DNA from 3 places in the Ruegeria sp. G7 genome. Region 2 is predicted to be linked to each of the others. Evidence: riboswitches for the same ligand, from Rfam matches in the RefSeq annotation. Region 2 holds a riboswitch; each other region holds the start of a gene.
The links. A riboswitch is a leader RNA that binds a small molecule or an ion and turns the genes downstream of it on or off. The one in region 2 is predicted to bind cobalamin.
Positions count from the first base shown of each region.

Region 1 (6,004 bases), on a different contig from region 2:
GCTGCGGTTGGAGGATGCCGCAGAGGCCGTCTGATACCCGTTTCAAAGCCCTGCGGAGGCGGCCAAAAAAGTTGCGCAGCCTTGCGTTTTTCGTCTTGCGGGGGGGGAAGGTAAACCGTAAAAGGCCCTCCACAAGCCAGCGTGGCCCGTTCGTCTATCGGTTAGGACGCCAGGTTTTCAACCTGGAAAGAGGGGTTCGATTCCCCTACGGGCTGCCATTTTGCTTGTTTGAACCAAATGGCCCGTTCGTCTATCGGTTAGGACGCCAGGTTTTCAACCTGGAAAGAGGGGTTCGATTCCCCTACGGGCTGCCATTTTTCCAAAGATCAGCCTCAACGAACACACCCACGTCAGCCTGCGGCCTGCACCCCGCTTGCAACCGCGATCTGGACCTCAATACCCCATTGATTCAATGCGTTGGCGACGTCTCCGCCGGGTGCCTGATCGGTGACAAGCTGATCGATCATGCGCGGTTCGGGACCAACGTATGGCGCGGTTTCACCAAACTTGAAATGCGCCGCCGCCACCAGCAGCCGATCCGCATTCCCCGCCACAACGCTTGCCAGATCAGCCTCGACCGAGCTGTGGTACAGGAACCCCCGCCGCGCCGAGATCGCATCGATGCTGAGCACGGCCACATCGAAGGCATAGCGCTGCACCTGCCGATGCGTGACATGGCCGAAAGCGCCGCGCTCATCGCTTTGCAGTTCGCCACCCAGCAGGTGCACACGGTTGCCCGGCGTCCCGGCAAGCGTCTGCCCGACCCCGATCGAGTTGGTCACGACGGTGAGATTGCCAGACTGACGCAACTCCTCGGCGACGTAGGCGGTGGTAGATCCGACATCCAGAAACACGGTCATACCGTCCCGGATCAGGCCCGCCACATGCCCGGCAATCAATCGCTTTTCCTCGGAATGCTGCGCAATGCGGTGGAAGAAGCTGGGATCGCCTTGTGTGCCTGCCAGATAGGCACCACCATGCACCCGTTCGACGGCCCCCGAAGACGCCAGCGACTTGATCGTGCGCCGCACGGTCTCCTCGGACACGCCGAGCGTCTTGGCCAGTTCCGAGTTCCGGGCCGTGCCGCCAAGACGTCTGAGGACATCAAGCAGCTCCAGCTCACGATGGGTGTGCGGGGTGCGGGTTTTCACTGGACGCTCCGTATTTCCCAAATTCGCCCAGACAAAGGCACAAAAACCACTCGGCAATCAACCCGAAACACGTGCTGCAGCCCGCAGACCGGTCGCGCCTGATGCAAACGTGTCTATGATACCCTGCGGTTCTGGGGGACGACCTCATAGCCCGGTTCTTCGGGTTCATCGTCCTGCATCTCGGGCGGGAAGCCCGGGGCCTGAATTTCAAGCCCCGTCGCGTCCTCAAGCCGTTTGATGATATTCGGCGACAGCTCGCGCTCGCCATAGCGCGCGATCCCGTCTTCGAAAATCTTGATCATCAACGGGTTGATCTCAAGCGGCACTCCGGCGCGGTCGGCGACCTCCTGAAACAGGCCGATATCCTTTCTCACCAGATCCATGGTGAACGAAATATCGCGCGAGCCGTTCAGGATGACCTGACTTTCCGTCTCATGCACAAAGGATGTCCCCGAGGAAATCTTGATCGCCTCATAGGTGGTGCCAAGGTCCATCCCGGCGGCCTTTGCGGTCACCAAAGCCTCGGCGCAGGTGATCAGGTTGGCAGTGGCCAGATAATTGGTCAGCACTTTCAGCACCGACGCCGAGCCCAGTTCGCCCGTATGCAGGATGCGTCGCCCCATGGTCGTCAGGAAGGGAAGGATACGCTCGAACGTCTCGCGATCACAGCCCGCGAAGATCGAGATATTGCCCGTCGCGGCCCGATGGCAGCCGCCTGAAACCGGGCAATCCACCGCAGCCCCGCCCCGCTCGATCACCATCGCGCCAAGGCGTTTGACCTCGGCTTCGTCGGTGGTCGACATTTCCATCCAGATTTTGCCGGGAGTGACCTCGGGCAGCATCTCTTGCATCACCGCATCCGAGGCGGCGGGCGACGGCAGGCAGGTGATCACCGCATCGCAATCGCGCATCAGTTGGGCCGGGCTTTCAGCCGCTTTGGCCCACTGCGTGACAAACGCGGCCACCAGATCGGGGTTCAGATCATGCACCGTCAGATCAATCCCGTTGCGCAGCAGCGATCCTGACAGCTTGCCCCCCACATTGCCCAGCCCGATAAACCCTACTTTCATGCGCCGCATCCTCCTGTTCGCGTTTTGCAAACCATGCCAGCATGTCGGCCCAACCGGATCATGCCGCCCAGCGACCCGGACAGGTCGCTTTTTACCCGCGTGATCACGGATCAGCGTGTTGCGCTTGACAAGCGGGGCAACCCTGCCGCATGTCCCTTTCGTTGGTGTCTGCGACAGCAGATGAAAAGGGAATGCGTCAGCGGATCATCCGTCAAACGCAGCCGCCCCCGCGACCGTGACCGGAGAGGGTGCCCAAGCCACTGGCGAATGCCGGGAAGGCGGGACATCCGACAGAGGACGCCTCTGACATCCGCAAGCCGGGAGACCTGCCAGCGCCCGAAGATGAAACCGGACGGGGTGTTCCGGTGTCGGGTCAATGGACCCGCATGAAACCCCGTCCCCCACGAAGAGGATTTGGGGGATGAGAGACATGACCGAGACCGCTCCGGTCGAATTGCTGGTTTGTACCACCTGCCGTCGCGGGCTGCCCGTCGAGGACGATGCGCAACGCCCCGGCACCTTGTTGCACAAGGCTCTGGAACAGGCCGACCTGCCCGACGGGATCACCCTGAAAGCCGTCGAATGCCTGTCGAACTGTGACGAGGGTTGTTCCATCGTCCTGCGTGGCGGACCGGATCGTTGGACCTTCGTGTACGAACACCTGAACGAAACCGACCATGTCGACGTGATCGTTGACGGCGCCACCAAGTACCTCGCGACCGAGGACGGTCTGGTCAAATGGCGCGAACGCCCTGAACATTTCCGCAAAAACTGTGCGGCCCGCATTCCCCCGATTGGAGCCCTGAAATGAGCAATCTCGAAAAACTCCCCGTCACCGTGATCACCGGCTTTCTGGGTTCGGGGAAGACGACGCTGGTGCGCCATCTGATGCAGAACCCGCAGGGCAAGCGTCTGGCTGTTGTGGTCAACGAATTCGGAGATGTGGGCGTCGATGGCGACATCCTGAAATCCTGCGCCATCCCCGATTGCCCGGCGGAAAACATCATGGAACTGGCGAACGGTTGCATCTGCTGCACCGTGGCCGACGATTTCATCCCCACGATCGAGGCCCTGATGGCGCTGGAGCCGCGCCCCGATCACATCCTGATTGAAACCTCTGGCCTCGCCCTGCCCAAACCGCTGCTGAAAGCCTTCGACTGGCCCGATATCCGTTCGAAAATCACCGTCGATGGCGTGATCGCTCTGGCCGATGCCGAAGCCGTGGCCGCAGGTCGCTTCGCGCCCAATGTCGAGGCGGTGGACGCCCAGCGCATGGCCGATGACTCGATTGACCACGAAACGCCCCTGTCCGAAGTGTTCGAGGATCAGATTTCCTGCGCCGATATCATCCTGCTGACCAAGCCCGATCTGGCCGGTCCCGAAGGTGTCGCCAAGGCACGCGAGATTATCGCCGCCGAAGCCCCGCGCCCGTTGCCCGTGGTTGAGGTCGCCGAAGGTGCCGTTGACGTCCGCGTCGTGCTGGGTCTTGAAGCCGCCGCCGAGGATGACATGGACGCACGTCCCTCGCATCACGACGGCCACCACGATCATGAGCATGACGATTTCGAAAGCATCATCGTCGAGTTGCCGGAACAGTCTGACCCGCTGGATCTGGTTGCCAAGATCGAACGTCTGGCCAAGGAACTGAACATCCTGCGCGTCAAAGGCTATGCCGCCGTTCAGGGCAAACCGATGCGCCTGTTGGTACAGGCCGTGGGTGCGCGTGTACGTCATCAGTACGACCGTCCTTGGGAGCCCGGCGAAGACCGCCGCTCGCGCCTTGTGGTCATTGCCGAGCATGACGACATCAAGGAAGCCGAAATCCGCGACATCCTCGTGGGTGTGGCCGAGGCCGCCGAGTAAGCCATGCACGTCGTCTTCCGCGAAAGCCACGGGCTCGAAGAAACCGAGACCCCGACCGATCTGGGCCAGAGCCCGGCGGATCTGGTGGTGCTGTCCTTTTCCGACAGCGACCTCGGCGCTTTCGCGGCAGGCTGGCATCGTGGCGGCGGTCCCGATGGGCGCATGCCGACCCTGCGGCTGGCCAATCTGACGGCGCTGAAACACCCCCTGTCCGTCGACACCTATGTCGAACAGACATTGGAGGGCGCGAAGGGCATCCTGATCCGCCTGATCGGCGGGGTGCCCTATTGGGCCTACGGGCTGCAGCAGGTTCTGGCGCTTGCGCAGGCCAAAGGAATTGCCCTGGCCGTCCTGCCTGCCGATGGGCGCGAAGACACGCGGCTGGACGACTATTCCACCTTGCCTGTCTCGACCCTCCGCCGTTTGGCACATCTCTGCGACACAGGCGGTGAAGTCGCGGCACAAGCAGCGCTGGCGCAAATGGCGCTGGCGGCGGGTCTCTATGCCGGGCCGGTAATGGGGGCCAAAACGATCCCCGAATGCGGCGCCTGGTGCCCGGATCGCGGTGTGATCCCGGTGGACACAGCGTTCTCCGGCGATGCCAAACGCATCCTCGTGACGTTCTACCGCGCCTATCTGACCTCTGCCGACACCGCCCCGGTCGCAGCCTTGATACGCAGCCTGCGCGCGCGGGGGTATGAGGCCTTGGGCCTGTTCGCCCCCTCGTTGAAAGCGCCCGCAGCCGCCGATTGGCTACGCGAACAGGTCGTGGCGCTGACCCCCTCGGCGATCATCAACGCAACCTCCTTTTCGGGGAAAGGCGCGTCGGGCACATCCCCTCTGGACGCTGCCAATGTACCGGTGTTCCAGGTCGCCCTTGCCACTTCGCGCCGCAAAGCCTGGGCCGAGGCGGAACGCGGCCTGTCCCCCGCCGACCTTGCCATGCATGTGGTGCTGCCCGAGGTGGACGGGCGGATTTCGGCAGGCATTGCGTCCTTCAAGGAACCCGGCAAACGCGACCCGCATCTGGAATATTCCCGCTTTGCCCACCGGGCCGAACCCGAACGGATCGAGTCGATCATCGACCGCGTCACCGGCTGGCTGAATCTGGTGGACAGACCCAAAGCAGATCAGGTTCCGGCGCTGGTGCTGTCCACCTATCCCGGCAAAAACTGGCAGATGGCTCATGCGGTGGGTCTGGACGCACTGGCCTCGGCCGAGGCGATGCTGGCCGATCTGCAAGACGAAGGCTATGACACCGCGCCTGCTGAGCCGATTGCTGAGACGCTGCTGGATGCGCGGATTTCATGGCCTCTGGCGGATTATCTGACCGCGCTGGCCGAATTGCCTGAAAACCTGCACGCAGACCTGCAAACCGTCTGGGGCAACGCCGAAGATGACCCGGTATTCTCAGACGGCGCATTCCATTTCACCGCCCTGCGCCGTGGCAAGGCTCTGATCGCTCTGCAGCCGGAGCGCGGTACACCCGAGCTGCGCGATGACGACTACCACGACCTGTCTCGCACCCCGCGCCACAGCTATGTCGCGTTTTACCTGTGGCTGCGCAAAAGCCTTAAAGCCGATACGCTGATCCATATCGGCGCCCATGGCACGCTGGAATGGCTGCCGGGCAAATCGGTCGCTTTGTCCGCGGATTGCTGGCCCGAGGCTTTGATCCGCGACCTACCGGTGATCTACCCTTTCATCGTCAACGATCCCGGCGAAGCCGCGCAGGCCAAACGCCGGATCGGAGCCGTCACACTGGGCCATATCCCCCCCGCGTTGAAAGAAAGCGGTACGCCCGACCGGATGGTGCGTCTGGAATCGCTGCTGGATGAGTTCTCAAACGCCGATGGGCTCGACCCCAAGCGCCGCGACCGGCTGCAAGAAGACATCCGTGACGAGGCGCAGGCCATTGGG
Region 1 covers NZ_JBQFIL010000001.1:127,826-133,829, forward strand. Annotated here, with positions in the region: gene recJ (single-stranded-DNA-specific exonuclease RecJ) at 1-34, shown strand, start outside; tRNA gene ACR3EN_RS00625 (tRNA-Glu) at 144-218, shown strand; tRNA gene ACR3EN_RS00630 (tRNA-Glu) at 240-314, shown strand; gene ACR3EN_RS00635 (DeoR/GlpR family DNA-binding transcription regulator) at 351-1,151, opposite strand; gene ACR3EN_RS00640 (NAD(P)-dependent oxidoreductase) at 1,265-2,221, opposite strand; cobalamin riboswitch at 2,367-2,569, shown strand; gene ACR3EN_RS00645 (DUF1636 family protein) at 2,652-3,032, shown strand; gene cobW (cobalamin biosynthesis protein CobW) at 3,029-4,084, shown strand; gene cobN (cobaltochelatase subunit CobN) at 4,088-6,004, shown strand, end outside.
Region 1: linked by a shared signal. The riboswitch ahead of ACR3EN_RS00645 (DUF1636 family protein) and the one ahead of ACR3EN_RS17725 (DUF1636 family protein) in region 2 are both predicted to bind cobalamin.

Region 2 (6,004 bases):
CAGAAAGAAGATCAGCATCAGGAACACGACATTGATCAGGGCAATGGTCGAGTCGCGCTTGCGGCGGGGGGTGGACGGTTGGATCATCCGCTCACTCCAGCACCAACACGCTGAGCCCGTCGCGTCCGCGCAGACGGACCAGCAAATCCGCAAGGCGCTGTGCGGTCACGTCGTCGTCAAGGCTGACAAGAAGCTGCCCGGTCTCGACCTGCGTCACGAGATCGTCCAGCGTGGTTGATGTCCCGTTCAATACCAGACGGTCGGCTCCGAGCTGCAGAAAAGTCCGCTCTGACGGTTCGCTGGTTTGCGCGTTGCCTCCGATTGAGCTCGTTAGTTCAATCTCGCCGAATTTCGAAAAGGTCGAGGTGAGCATGAAGAAGAGCAACAGCAAGAATATTACATCGATGAGCGGTGTCATCGACAACGTGCGCCTGACAAATGGCGCCCGGTTACGCATGTTCCGGCACGGCGGATAAGGTTTCTTCTTCGGTGGCCAACTGTCCGGGCACCAGCACGGTGCGCAGCGCCTTGTCGGCGAAGACGCGCTCGCGTGCCGTCCGGCTTTCGAACCAGGACAGTATCATCGACGTCGGCATGGCAACCGCAAGCCCTACCGCAGTGGTGATCAGCGCCACCCAGATGCCGCCTGCCAGCAGGGATGGATCAACCGAACTGCCGGCCTGCTGCAAGCTTTGGAACGCTTCGATCATCCCCAGAACCGTGCCGAAAAGCCCCAGTAGGGGCGCAAGCTGGGCGACCGTATCGAGCAGCCGAAAGCCGCGCTCCAACCCGGCCAAGGCCAGACCGGCCTCGGCGTCAAGGCGATCATCCAGTCCGGGCAAGTCCGGCGCATCCATGGCGGCGCCAACCAACGGGGCCAGATAGCTGTGGCTTTTGGCTAGACGGGCCCGGGCTGTCTGATGATCACCTGCATCCCATGCGTTCAGCGCCTGCGTGAGAACGCGATGCCGCCCAACACCGGTCACCGTGAATTGCCACAGCTTGTAAAGCGTCACAGCCAGCGCCAGCACGGACATGACGATCAGAATGGCCACAACCGGCCCTCCGAGGGCTACGATCTGGCGCAGGGCCTCAAGTGCATTCATCCTAAGAGCTCCACATCGATCCGGCTGGTCAGGTTCAACTCTGTTGCACAGATATCGCTTTCCGAGCCGCTGACAACGCAGCTGTTTGCGCCATTGATCAGGACACGACGGATCGAGGTGCAATCGAGATCAGGCAGGCTGAACTGACGCACCCGCGGCCGGTCGCGCGGCAGGTCGCGAAAGTCAAACAGCGACAGCGTGACCACGCCGCCGGACTTGTCGAAAATGACGGTTTCGAACGCAGCTTTCTCGATTTCGCTTTCGGTTTGATTGTGCACAACAAAGGTCAGACGGCAGGCGCCGTTCACCTCCTGCACCGTATTCAACTCGAGCGATAAGGGCGCGGCGCGCTCATCAGCAGCTTGCGCAAGGGTCGGAACGGGTGACGCGATGGCGATGGCTGCGGCCAGAGCGAGGCGGGAAAAAGGCATGGGCTGGCTCCTGATTGGATGGAAACCCTGTCCTGCGCATCATGCAGGGGTTGATCCCTCTTATCCAATCCAGCTGGGACACGAAAGGGCGGGCAAGGGGATTGTGCGCGTTCGACCGCTCACGCCCGGTAACTTTCATATTGACCCATCCATTGTTCTAAGGCACTGAGTCCTGCGATGGTTCCCAAGGCTATGGCCGCGGGATGAAAAGGGAATACGGTGCGGCCCGCTTCGGTCAAACCCGTAACTGCCCCCGCAACTGTAAGCGGCGAGCAAAGCCAAGCAACCACTGGCCTTTTCGGCCGGGAAGGATGGCCAAGCCGAGACCCGCGAGTCAGGAGACCTGCCATCAGATGTTCAACCAACCCGGGACGGGGCGTCCTGGAAGGAGGCTTTGATGGCACGTCTGACACGTGTTGACATATTTGGCACCTTCCCGATGCATCTGGGCAGAGGCAGAGGGCGCGTGTGTGAAGACTCCTGATCATTTTGTGCTGATCTGCGCCACCTGTTCCGGCGCGCAGACCTTGTCGGCAATACAAGAGTCCCTTGCACCCCGATTGCCCGAGGGCTTTGCGATCCGCGGCGTTGATTGCATGGCCGGGTGTGCGCACCCGACGACTGTGGGCTTTCAGGCTGTAGGCAAGGCGCAATATCTGTTTGGTGATATCCAGACCCCGGCCGAGATTGACGCATTGGCCGAGTTTGCCCTTCAGTACCAACAAAGCGCGAATGGCTGGACCAAAGCGACCGAGCGGCCCGGTGCACTATCCGCTAAGACCCTATCGCGGATGCCGCCGATTGGTCAGCAGGTACCGCTATGACACCCCAGCCGTTCCTTGTTGCCTCGAACCTCGAATACTATGCGCTAAATGGCGATGTGCTGCTGCAGAATGTCAGTTTTGAGCTGACCGAAGGCTCGATTCTGGCGATTGCTGGCCCGAACGGCGCGGGTAAAACCACCTTGCTCAATCTGCTTTGCGGTGCCGAAGGGCTGTCTCTGGGCGATGTTCAGATCAATGGGCGAAGCCTCAAGCAGTTCTCAGCCAACGAACGGGCGCGTGTTATCGCCGTGGTCGGCCAGCAAGAGATGCCAGATGGGCGTCTGTCGCTTCGCGATTACGTGGCTCTGGGCCAGATACCGATCCTTACCGACCGCTCCGCACGTGCGCACCAGCAAGAGCTGGACCGGATTCTGAATCTGACTGGCCTCGCGCCTCTTGCGCAAAAGCGGATGGCGCAGCTTTCCGGTGGTGAGCGACAGCGGGCTCACATCGCGCGCGCTGGCCCAGAACCCGTCGCTTCTGTTTCTGGACGAGCCGACGAACCATCTGGACCCCGATGCGAAAGGGCGCATGCTGTCTCTGGTTGCGGATCTGGGGATTACGGTGGTCATGATCGTGCATGATCTGGTCATGATCCCCGAATTCGCGACCCATGTCGCGTTGATGAAATCCACGCGGCTGACGGGATTTGGCCCGGTTGATGAGGTGCTGACCGGAGAGCGGGTACGCGAAACCTTTGGTGTCGACTATCTGTGTTTTCACCACGAAGGGCGCGTCATTCCGGTACTGGACATCCGAAGAACAACAGTTCCCACTTAAACTCAGGAGATTATTCGTGAAACCAATCTGGCCCGCGGTGTTTATTGCTGCCATGGCAAGCGGCGCTGCCGCGCAAGGGATAACCGTCGACAATTGCGGCGAACCGCTGGTCTTTGATGCGCCCCCCGAGCGTCTGGTTGTGCATGACATGAACATGACCGACATGGCTTTCGCCCTGGGTTTGCAGGACAGGATCGTCGGCCTGACCGGCATCACCGGCTGGTACAAGACAAGCCCCGAGTTCGATAAATTACGCGGCGACATCCCCGAGCTTGCACCGAAATACCCGACCGTCGAGACCCTTGTAGCGGTCGAGCCGGATTTGTATTTCGCGGGTTGGTATTATGGCATGAAGCCCGGCGGTGATGTCACGCCTGACACGCTGGAACCGTTCGGGATCAAGACCATGATCCTGACCGAAAGCTGCGTGCATCTGGATAAAGACCGCCCCGAAGCCAGCATGAACCTGCTGTTCGACGACGTCCTGCGACTTGGCAAGGTCATGCAGGTCGAAGACAAAGCCGAGGCACTGGTTTCTGGCTGGAAAGATGAGCTCTCGTCGATCAAAGCCAAGACTGCCGATCTGGCCAAGCCGCGTGTCTTCCTGCTGGATGGTCCGGCGGATGCTCCGTTTACGGCGGGTAAATTCGCGATCCCCGACGCGATGATTGCGGCGGCAGGCGGTCAGAATGTCACCCATGACATGGACACGAGCTGGGGTCGTACCTCGTGGGAGACGGTTGCCGCTTCGAACCCCGAATTCCTTGTGCTGCTCGACTATCAGACCGGCAATGGCGCGGCGGATACCTTCAAATTCCTGCAGGAACATCCGGTGATGTCGCAAACCGACGCGGTCAAGGACCAGCGCTGGATTGGTCTTCGCTATGAGGAGCTGACCCCCGGACCCGCTAATATCGCGGCAATTTCGAAAATGGCCGAGGCCATGCATCCAGGCCTCAACTGATATGGGCCGATTGGGCCTCACGCTGTTGCTGGGGGCGGTCGTTCTGACCGCCCTTTTGCTGGTGTCGACCATCTATGGCACGACTTCGATTCCGGTCTCCGAAACGGTCGAGGCTGTGCTGCTTGGCACCGGGTTGGTGGGTGGCGAGATGTCTCCGATGCACCGCATCGTCTTTGACCTGCGCCTGCCACGCGCCTTGTTTGCGGCAGTGATTGGTGCAGGGCTTGGGATAGTTGGCGTGGTACTGCAAACGACAACGCGCAACGATCTGGCCGACCCCTTCCTGTTTGGTCTGTCCTCGGGCGCGGCAGCAGGCGCGGTATTCGTGATTACCGTTACCGGAGATATTCTGGGGTTCTGGACGTTGCCGCTCGCCGCGTTCTGCGGCGGTCTTGTCGCCTCGGGGATCGTTTTGGCGCTGGTGCATGGGTTGAAAACCAGTGCACCAGAAAAGCTGATTTTGGCGGGGCTTGCGGTATCCTTTCTGTTTTCGGCCATCACCAATTACCTGATCTTTGCCGGCGACAACCGGGCCGCGCATTCGGTGATCTTCTGGATGCTCGGTGGGCTGGGCCTGGCCCGATGGGAAACCTTCCCATTGGTGTGTGTGGGCCTGCTTTTGATCTTAAGCTATTCGCTTTATCGCAGCCGTTGGCTTGATGCATTGCTGACTGGAGATCTGACAGCAAGCACTCTGGGTGTCCCGGTGCAGGGTCTGCGATTCAGCATGTTCTTCGTTGCGGCGCTTGCGACGGCTGTTTTTGTCTCGGTCGCCGGGGTGATCGGTTTTGTCGGCTTGATGGTGCCCCACATCGCACGCGGCATTGCCGGGCCTTTGCATCGCCATTTGCTGCCGACTGCCGCGATCGTGGGAGCAGCCTTGCTGACAGGGTCAGATATCCTGAGCAGATTGCTGCTGGCGCCACAGGAATTGCCGGTGGGCATTGTCACCACCTCAATCGGATCGGTTTTCGTGTTTCTGCTGCTATTCAGAACCGCGCGCACCCGGCGTTAAACGGTTCAGCACCTAAGACCTGTCGTGCGGCGACCAGACGCCCGCAACAGCCCAGCAGGCAATTCGCACGGTCCGACGCATTGAGACGCCGCCACGCTAAGGTGGACTGATTGCACCCCAATTCGCGCAGATGTTCGAACTTGTGTTCAAGGCCATATAGGCGGGGTTCCGGAACAAGAGGGGACGCAACGGCTCAGGCGGCATTTGCCATTCCACATCTCCGGCGCGAACCGGATGCCCTGAACCTTCGGCAATTCTACACTATGCTGTGATCCAGACTTGGCCAGCATGATGAAGCTTCGGTGTTACTACACTTGCCAGCCTGAGGGTTGCCAGAGAAGGGTTCATCGGGTTTCTTTCCCCTGAAAATCAAGTGGAAGCTACTGCTATGAAACTCGAATTCCATCACATCAACTATGTCTCGGACGATATCGAACGATTGCATCGTTTTTATACAGACGTGCTGGGCCTGGATAACATTCCTATCGAGAACTTTCCACGCCCGGAGGCCACGGATGAGAAGGGTTATGATGGCAAAATTCGTTTCGCCACGGATGGTGCGATGCAGATGCACCTAGCCGAGCGGAATCTGGATCTGGCCTTTAAACATGGTGAAGCGATCAACCCGGTCGAGCGCGGCCATATCGCGTTTCGGACAGATGATATCGCAGCCTTCAAGACTGTGCTCGAAGCCAATGGAATTCCGTATTCCGATTATGGGACCGCCTTTGCCAAAGAATGGCATCAGATCTTTTTTCATGACCCTGAAGGTAACATTATCGAGGTCCATCAGGCTGTATAGCGATCCTGCTTCGGGCTGATTTAAACGCCGCACCGACCGCGAACATACCCGCAAGCAAGGCTTGCCTCAGGACATTTGATAG
Region 2 covers NZ_JBQFIL010000002.1:204,994-210,997, reverse strand. Annotated here, with positions in the region: gene ACR3EN_RS17745 (ExbD/TolR family protein) at 1-87, opposite strand, end outside; gene ACR3EN_RS17740 (ExbD/TolR family protein) at 92-418, opposite strand; gene ACR3EN_RS17735 (MotA/TolQ/ExbB proton channel family protein) at 450-1,106, opposite strand; gene ACR3EN_RS17730 (hypothetical protein) at 1,103-1,537, opposite strand; cobalamin riboswitch at 1,699-1,902, shown strand; gene ACR3EN_RS17725 (DUF1636 family protein) at 2,008-2,361, shown strand; gene ACR3EN_RS17720 (ATP-binding cassette domain-containing protein) at 2,358-2,945, shown strand; gene ACR3EN_RS17715 (hypothetical protein) at 2,893-3,141, shown strand; gene ACR3EN_RS17710 (ABC transporter substrate-binding protein) at 3,158-4,105, shown strand; gene ACR3EN_RS17705 (FecCD family ABC transporter permease) at 4,107-5,120, shown strand; gene ACR3EN_RS17700 (VOC family protein) at 5,509-5,922, shown strand; gene ACR3EN_RS17695 (PLP-dependent cysteine synthase family protein) at 5,989-6,004, opposite strand, start outside.

Region 3 (6,004 bases), on a different contig from region 2:
TTCCGAAATACCGCCATTGTGAACCATGTGCACCTCGCCCGCGGTCTTTCTGACTTTGCAGGTGCCGCACACCCCGAAGGTACAGCCCGACGGTATGTTCAGCCCGACCGAGCGCGCGGCGACCAGAACGGTGTCCGTTTCGGCCACTTTGGCCGTCACGCCCGAGGCGGCGAACACGATCTCGGCACTGCTGTCGTCGTCGGGGACAACATCATCCAGCGCAGGCTGATCGGCCTCGGTCTCGATCGGGGCACCAAAGCTTTCCTGATGATAGTTGTCCATGTCGAAACCCAGACCCACCAGCGCGTCACGCACGGCCTGCATGAAAGGTTCCGGGCCGCAGCAATAGACTTCGCGCTCAAGATAATCGGGGGCCATCAAGCCCAGCATCAGCTGGTTGAACTGGCCTTGATACCCGGTCCAGGGGCGGTATTCGTCCGCTTCTTCGACGACGAATTTCAGATCCAGACCGTGGGTTCGGCTGGCCATCTGCTCCAACCGTTGGCGAAAGATAATCTCGGACGGGCGCTTGGCGCAGTTGATGAACACAACGTCCAGATCGCGCCCTTCATCCCACATGCAAGTCGTCATCGACATCATCGGCGTGATACCCGATCCGGCCGAGATGAACAGAAACTTGCGCGCCGTGCTTTGGGCATTGGTGAACAGACCCGCAGGCCCGATCGCGCGCAGCCGCATCCCCGGCTGCAGATTGTCCAGCATCCAGCGCGTGCCGATACTGTCGGGCTGCGCCTTCGCCGTGATGGTGATCGATCGGGGCCGCGATGGCGAGGACGAGATCGTGTAGGTCCGATGCACGACACCGCCCGGTTGACCCGGAGCGGGAATCTCAAGCGTCAGAAACTGGCCGGGTTGATAAGCGAACATCGCGCCCGAGGGGGCCCGAAAGGTAAAGCTGGCTGTGTTCGGCATTTCGGGTACCACCGAGACGCATTCCAGCGTCTCATCATCCTGCCAGAGCGTGGCCATTGGGCTAAGATCATTCATGGCGTCACTCCGCAGCGATGGTTTCGGGGCTCAGACGTGCTGACAGGGTCCTGCAGTACCAGTCGGTGAACTGCAGCACGCCCGATTCCTGAGTGTCCGAATACGGGCCAGGTACATAGGCCGGGCTGTTGATGCCCTGCTGATTGTCCTCGACCACGCGACGATCTTCATCATTGGTGGCGATCCAGACCTCGGTCAGCCGCTTGATGTCGTAATCCAGCCCTTCCACGGCATCTTTGTGAACCAGCCATTTTGTAGTGACCTCGGATTCGGTCGCGCTGACGGGGGTGACGCGGAAGACGATCGAATGATCCGGCAGGAAGTGATTCCACGTCGTCGGGTAATGAAACTGTAGCAACGCTCCGGCATCGGCAAACGGAACCCGGCCCAGCCAGCGCCGCACAGCTGCCTTGCCATCCATGGTATAGCTTTCGGCCCCCTCTTTCAGCGGCATCCGCGCCACCCGAAACTGGCCATCGGTGCTCAGATGAAAGTTCGACGGCACCCCGGCGGCCTCGCACCGGTCGAAATGTGCCTGCAGATGTGCAGGCGTTTCACCGCCTTCGCCGATGCCGGTCACGCTGGGATCGTCAGGATAAGTGCGGCAAAGCGCAGGATGATTACCACCGCAGTGATAACATTCTCGGTTGTTCTCCCAGACCAGCTTCCAGTTCCCGTTCTCGATGATCGAGCTTTCATAGGCCACCTTGGCGTTGCCAAGATCATGCGGTTCAAGATAAGGCCGCGCCACATCGGCAAAGGCGTTGAAATCAGGCGCGTCCTCCGCAAGACAGATATAAACAAGCCCCGCCAATTCACGGCAATGCACGGACTTCAGACCGTGCTGCTTGGGGTCGAAATCAGGCCCCATATCGCGCGCCCACAGAAGCGATCCGTCCAGTTCATAGGTCCATTGGTGATACGGGCAGACCAGCTTGGGCGCGTTCCCCTTTGCGGCCTTGCAGATGATCGAGCCCCGATGCCGGCAGGTGTTGTGAAATGCACGAATCTGGTTGTCTGTGCCGCGCACGATGATCACGCGATATGCACCGATGGTATAGGTGACGTAATCACCCGACTTCACCAATTCGCAGGCCGGTATGGCAAACAGCCATTCGCGATAGTGGATGGCTTCCAGATCAGCCTGAAAAATAGCGGGATCGGTATAGAATGGCTGCTCAAGCGCATAGGCCGGGTTCCGGCGCGCCAACAGGCTTTGAATACTGCTCACTTATGGCTCTCCTGCCGCACGCCGCGGCACTGCTTGGGCAGATGGCAACAGGAGGCCCGCCCGGAAGCGTACGAGGATCACGCCCGGCAACAGCGCCCCCACCGCCACCCGCGGTTTGACATATCCACGAGGCTGGTTTCCGGACTTCGAAGGGGCTCGCGCCCGGTTTCGGCACCTTCCCGGGATCCTCGTCCCAGTGGTTGATCGCCGAACCCGACCTTCGTTACCGTTGCGGGGGCAGTGCCGGATTTGCACCGGCTTCCCAATTCTCCGCTGTCCGAGAATCAAACAGCGGCACCTCGTAGCGGCAAGATAAATTTACACCGCATCACCGCTGAAAGGCTTGCGACATTTCCCGTTCCAAAACAGACACCGCCCTGAATTCGCTGCCGCAAGAGCGAGGCTGTCCTCGGTTTGTTTTTGTTCTTCAATGGGTCAGATCGTCATCATGCAAGCGCAAAAACCCTGCGCTTTAATCGGGGCCGCGCGAGGTCAAGCTTGTCTCTCGGCGGCGGAACCAACACTGCGCCTTTCGAATGGTGCCGCTTAGCGGCGGGATCGATCATCGAACGCACCGTCTTATCGGTGGACGAAATCGCATCGACACATTTAGCGGCGATCACCCTGTTGACGACCCCCGGCAGGTCGCCTAAACGAGAACTCAAGGGCCCTTCTGGTGGAACGGTAGACACGAAGCATTCAAAATGCTTTGCCTCACGGCGTCCCGGTTCGAATCCGGGGAAGGGCACCATTCATCTCCACGACAACACGCATCGTTTCCACAAACTGGTCTGTCGCGTAACACTGCGGCTTTGCCCATCACCCCGTTTGCCCGAAATGCGCCATACCGGGCGCATGCTCCCGGGCGCGCCGCAAACACCGCGTGGGTGTGATCATGCGGCGGTATCAAGTGAAAAACCGCTATCGCGCGAAATGAGGCGACCACAGAGGTTGACCCCTCGACATGCGCATGGTTTGGCTTGGCGCAACACTTGCCGGGATATTTGTATCATATGTTGCGATCACTTTATGACTGGACCATTCGTCTGGCCGAGCACCCCCATGCGCTTTGGGCGCTGGCCGTTGTTGCCTTTATTGAAAGCTCATTTTTTCCGATCCCGCCCGATGTTCTGATGATCCCGATGATCCTTGCACGACCATCGCGGGCGTGGCTGATCGCATCCGTCGCGCTGGTGGCCTCGGTATTGGGTGGGATTTTGGGCTATGCAATCGGCGCGTTTTTCTACGAGAGCCTTGGCCAACCCGTATTGGAAGCAATGGGCAAAGCGCATGCGATGGAAGAATTCAACACGCGCTTTAATGACTTCGGCTTTTGGGCCGTGCTTGCGGCCGGCGTTACGCCATTTCCCTACAAAGTCATCACAATCATGTCCGGATGGACCGGGATGCCGCTGGGTACCTTCATTGCAACATCAATCCTGGCCCGCGCGCTGCGGTTCTTCTTGGTCGCCGGGCTGCTTTGGAAATTTGGCGAACCGATCCGGGACTTCATCGAAAAACGTCTGGGCCTGATGTTCACCCTGTTCATCATCCTGCTATTTGGCGGGTTTCTGGTGGTGAGATACCTATGACACGAAACGCCCTGATCTTACTGGCAGCTTCCGGGTCGGCCGCCCTGCTTTTGGGGGCCTGGGCATTTCAGTATCTCGGCGGGCTGGCACCTTGCACAATGTGCATCTGGCAACGCTATCCGCATGGCGCGGCGGTGATCCTGGGCGTATTGGCGCTGGCGTGGCCCGGGGCCCGCGCCCTGCCCTTGCTCGGGGCGCTTGCTGCGGCGACCACCGCCGGGATCGGCTTTTTTCATGCCGGCGTCGAAAAAGGCTGGTGGGAGGGGCCCACGACCTGCACATCCGGCCCCATCGGCGGGCTGAGCGCCGAAGAATTACTGGATCAGATCATGTCCGCCCCGCTGGTGCGTTGTGACGATATCGCGTGGGAAATGCTGGGGGTGTCCATGGCTGGCTGGAATGGCGTGCTCTCTAGCGTATTGGTTCTGATCTGGCTCGCCGCATGGCGGGCGCGCTAGGCGCTACTGCTGATCCAGTTCCGCGTCCCAGTACAAGAAATCGATCCAGCTTTCGTGCAGATGATTGGGCGGGAATTTGCGGCCAATGTTACGCAATGCCTCGGCATCGGGCTGACGCGGTGGCTTGTTCAGCGACATTCTGGCCTGACGCAAGGATTTCGATCCCTTGCGCAGGTTACACGGGCTGCAAGCCGCAACCACGTTCTGCCAGCTTGTAACCCCGCCTGCCGCACGCGGCACCACATGGTCAAAGGTCAGATTTTCGCGACTGCCGCAGTACTGACATTTGAATTCGTCCCGCAAAAATAAATTAAAGCGCGTGAAGGCCACGCGCTTTCTGGGTTTTACATAGTCTTTCAGAACAACGACCGAGGGTATTCGGATCTCGGTACTGGGGCTTCGGACAACTTCGTCGTATTCGGCAACGATATCGACCCTGTCCAGCCAAGCCGCCTTTATTGCCTCCTGCCAGGGCCACAAGGACAAGGGATAATAGGACAACGGCCGGTAATCGGCGTTCAAAACCAATGCCGGATGATGCTTGAGCGCACCGGTTTCCCTGACAAATTCGGCCCTGAAGTCTCCGTCCATATTGAATCGCTCCTCGCTCTGCTCTGCCCGTTTGTGACATCAGAGCGGGGAACACCCGCCCCGGCCTTACGCTGACTATATCTCGTGTTAAATCTCTGACAAGTGCCGAGTTCACACAACATCTCGGGTATTCGTTATGCCGAATCCGTAACAGATAAGTGACACTTATCCACAGGTTGCGCTGATGTGGCGCGGACGCTATGGCGGGGCATGTCCTGGTTCATTCGTTTCAACAAACCCTATGACGTGCTGCCGCAGTTCACGGACCGCGCCAATGCGGACTCGCCCCGCAGCACGCTGTCGGATTTCATCGACCTGCCCGGCGTCTATCCTGCCGGTCGTCTGGATCGCGACAGCGAGGGGCTGATGCTATTGACCGATCAGGGGCGTCTGCAGGCGCAGATATCCGACCCCAAGCACAAAATGACCAAGACTTATTGGGTTCAGGTCGAAGGGCTTCCCGATGCGGCGGCGCTGACTGCGCTGCGCCAGGGCGTCGAACTGAAAGACGGCCTGACCCGGCCCGCCAAGGCGCGCCTGATTGACGAACCCGAGGACCTCTGGCCGCGTACCCCACCGATCCGGGTGCGCCAGACCGTGCCGGACTGCTGGCTTGAACTGACACTCCGCGAGGGTCGCAACCGTCAGGTACGCCGGATGACGGCAGCCGTCGGCCACCCGACCCTGCGTCTGATCCGCGCCCGCATCGGAGACTGGTCGCTCGACGGGCTTGCGCCCGGACAGTGGGACAGCCTGCCCATGCCCACCCTGAGCGTGGCACCACAGCGCAAACGCGACCGCCGCCTGCGTCGGTGACAAAAACCGCGCGATGTGATAGGCTTAAGGGATGAAGGTGACACCAGACATCCCGGCCCCATCGGCCATTCTGGAAGCCGCGCTTTATGTCGATGATCTGGACGCGGCCGAAGACTTCTATGGCCAGATACTGGGCCTTGAGAAAATCCAGCGCGTGACCGATCGCCATGTGTTCTATCGGGTCGGTGGGTCGGTTCTGCTGCTGTTCAACGCCGATGAGACCGAGAAACCACCCGGCAACCCCGACCTGCCCGTCCCGCCGCATGGCGCACGCGGACCGGGCCATGTCTGCCTTGTACTCAGCCGCG
Region 3 covers NZ_JBQFIL010000001.1:3,039,422-3,045,425, forward strand. Annotated here, with positions in the region: gene ACR3EN_RS15295 (FAD-binding oxidoreductase) at 1-1,008, opposite strand, end outside; gene ACR3EN_RS15300 (aromatic ring-hydroxylating oxygenase subunit alpha) at 1,013-2,239, opposite strand; cobalamin riboswitch at 2,353-2,556, opposite strand; tRNA gene ACR3EN_RS15305 (tRNA-Leu) at 2,907-2,990, shown strand; gene ACR3EN_RS15310 (YqaA family protein) at 3,253-3,831, shown strand; gene ACR3EN_RS15315 (disulfide bond formation protein B) at 3,828-4,289, shown strand; gene ACR3EN_RS15320 (HNH endonuclease) at 4,293-4,880, opposite strand; gene ACR3EN_RS15325 (pseudouridine synthase) at 5,091-5,696, shown strand; gene ACR3EN_RS15330 (VOC family protein) at 5,728-6,004, shown strand, end outside.
Region 3: linked by a shared signal. The riboswitch ahead of ACR3EN_RS15300 (aromatic ring-hydroxylating oxygenase subunit alpha) and the one ahead of ACR3EN_RS17725 (DUF1636 family protein) in region 2 are both predicted to bind cobalamin.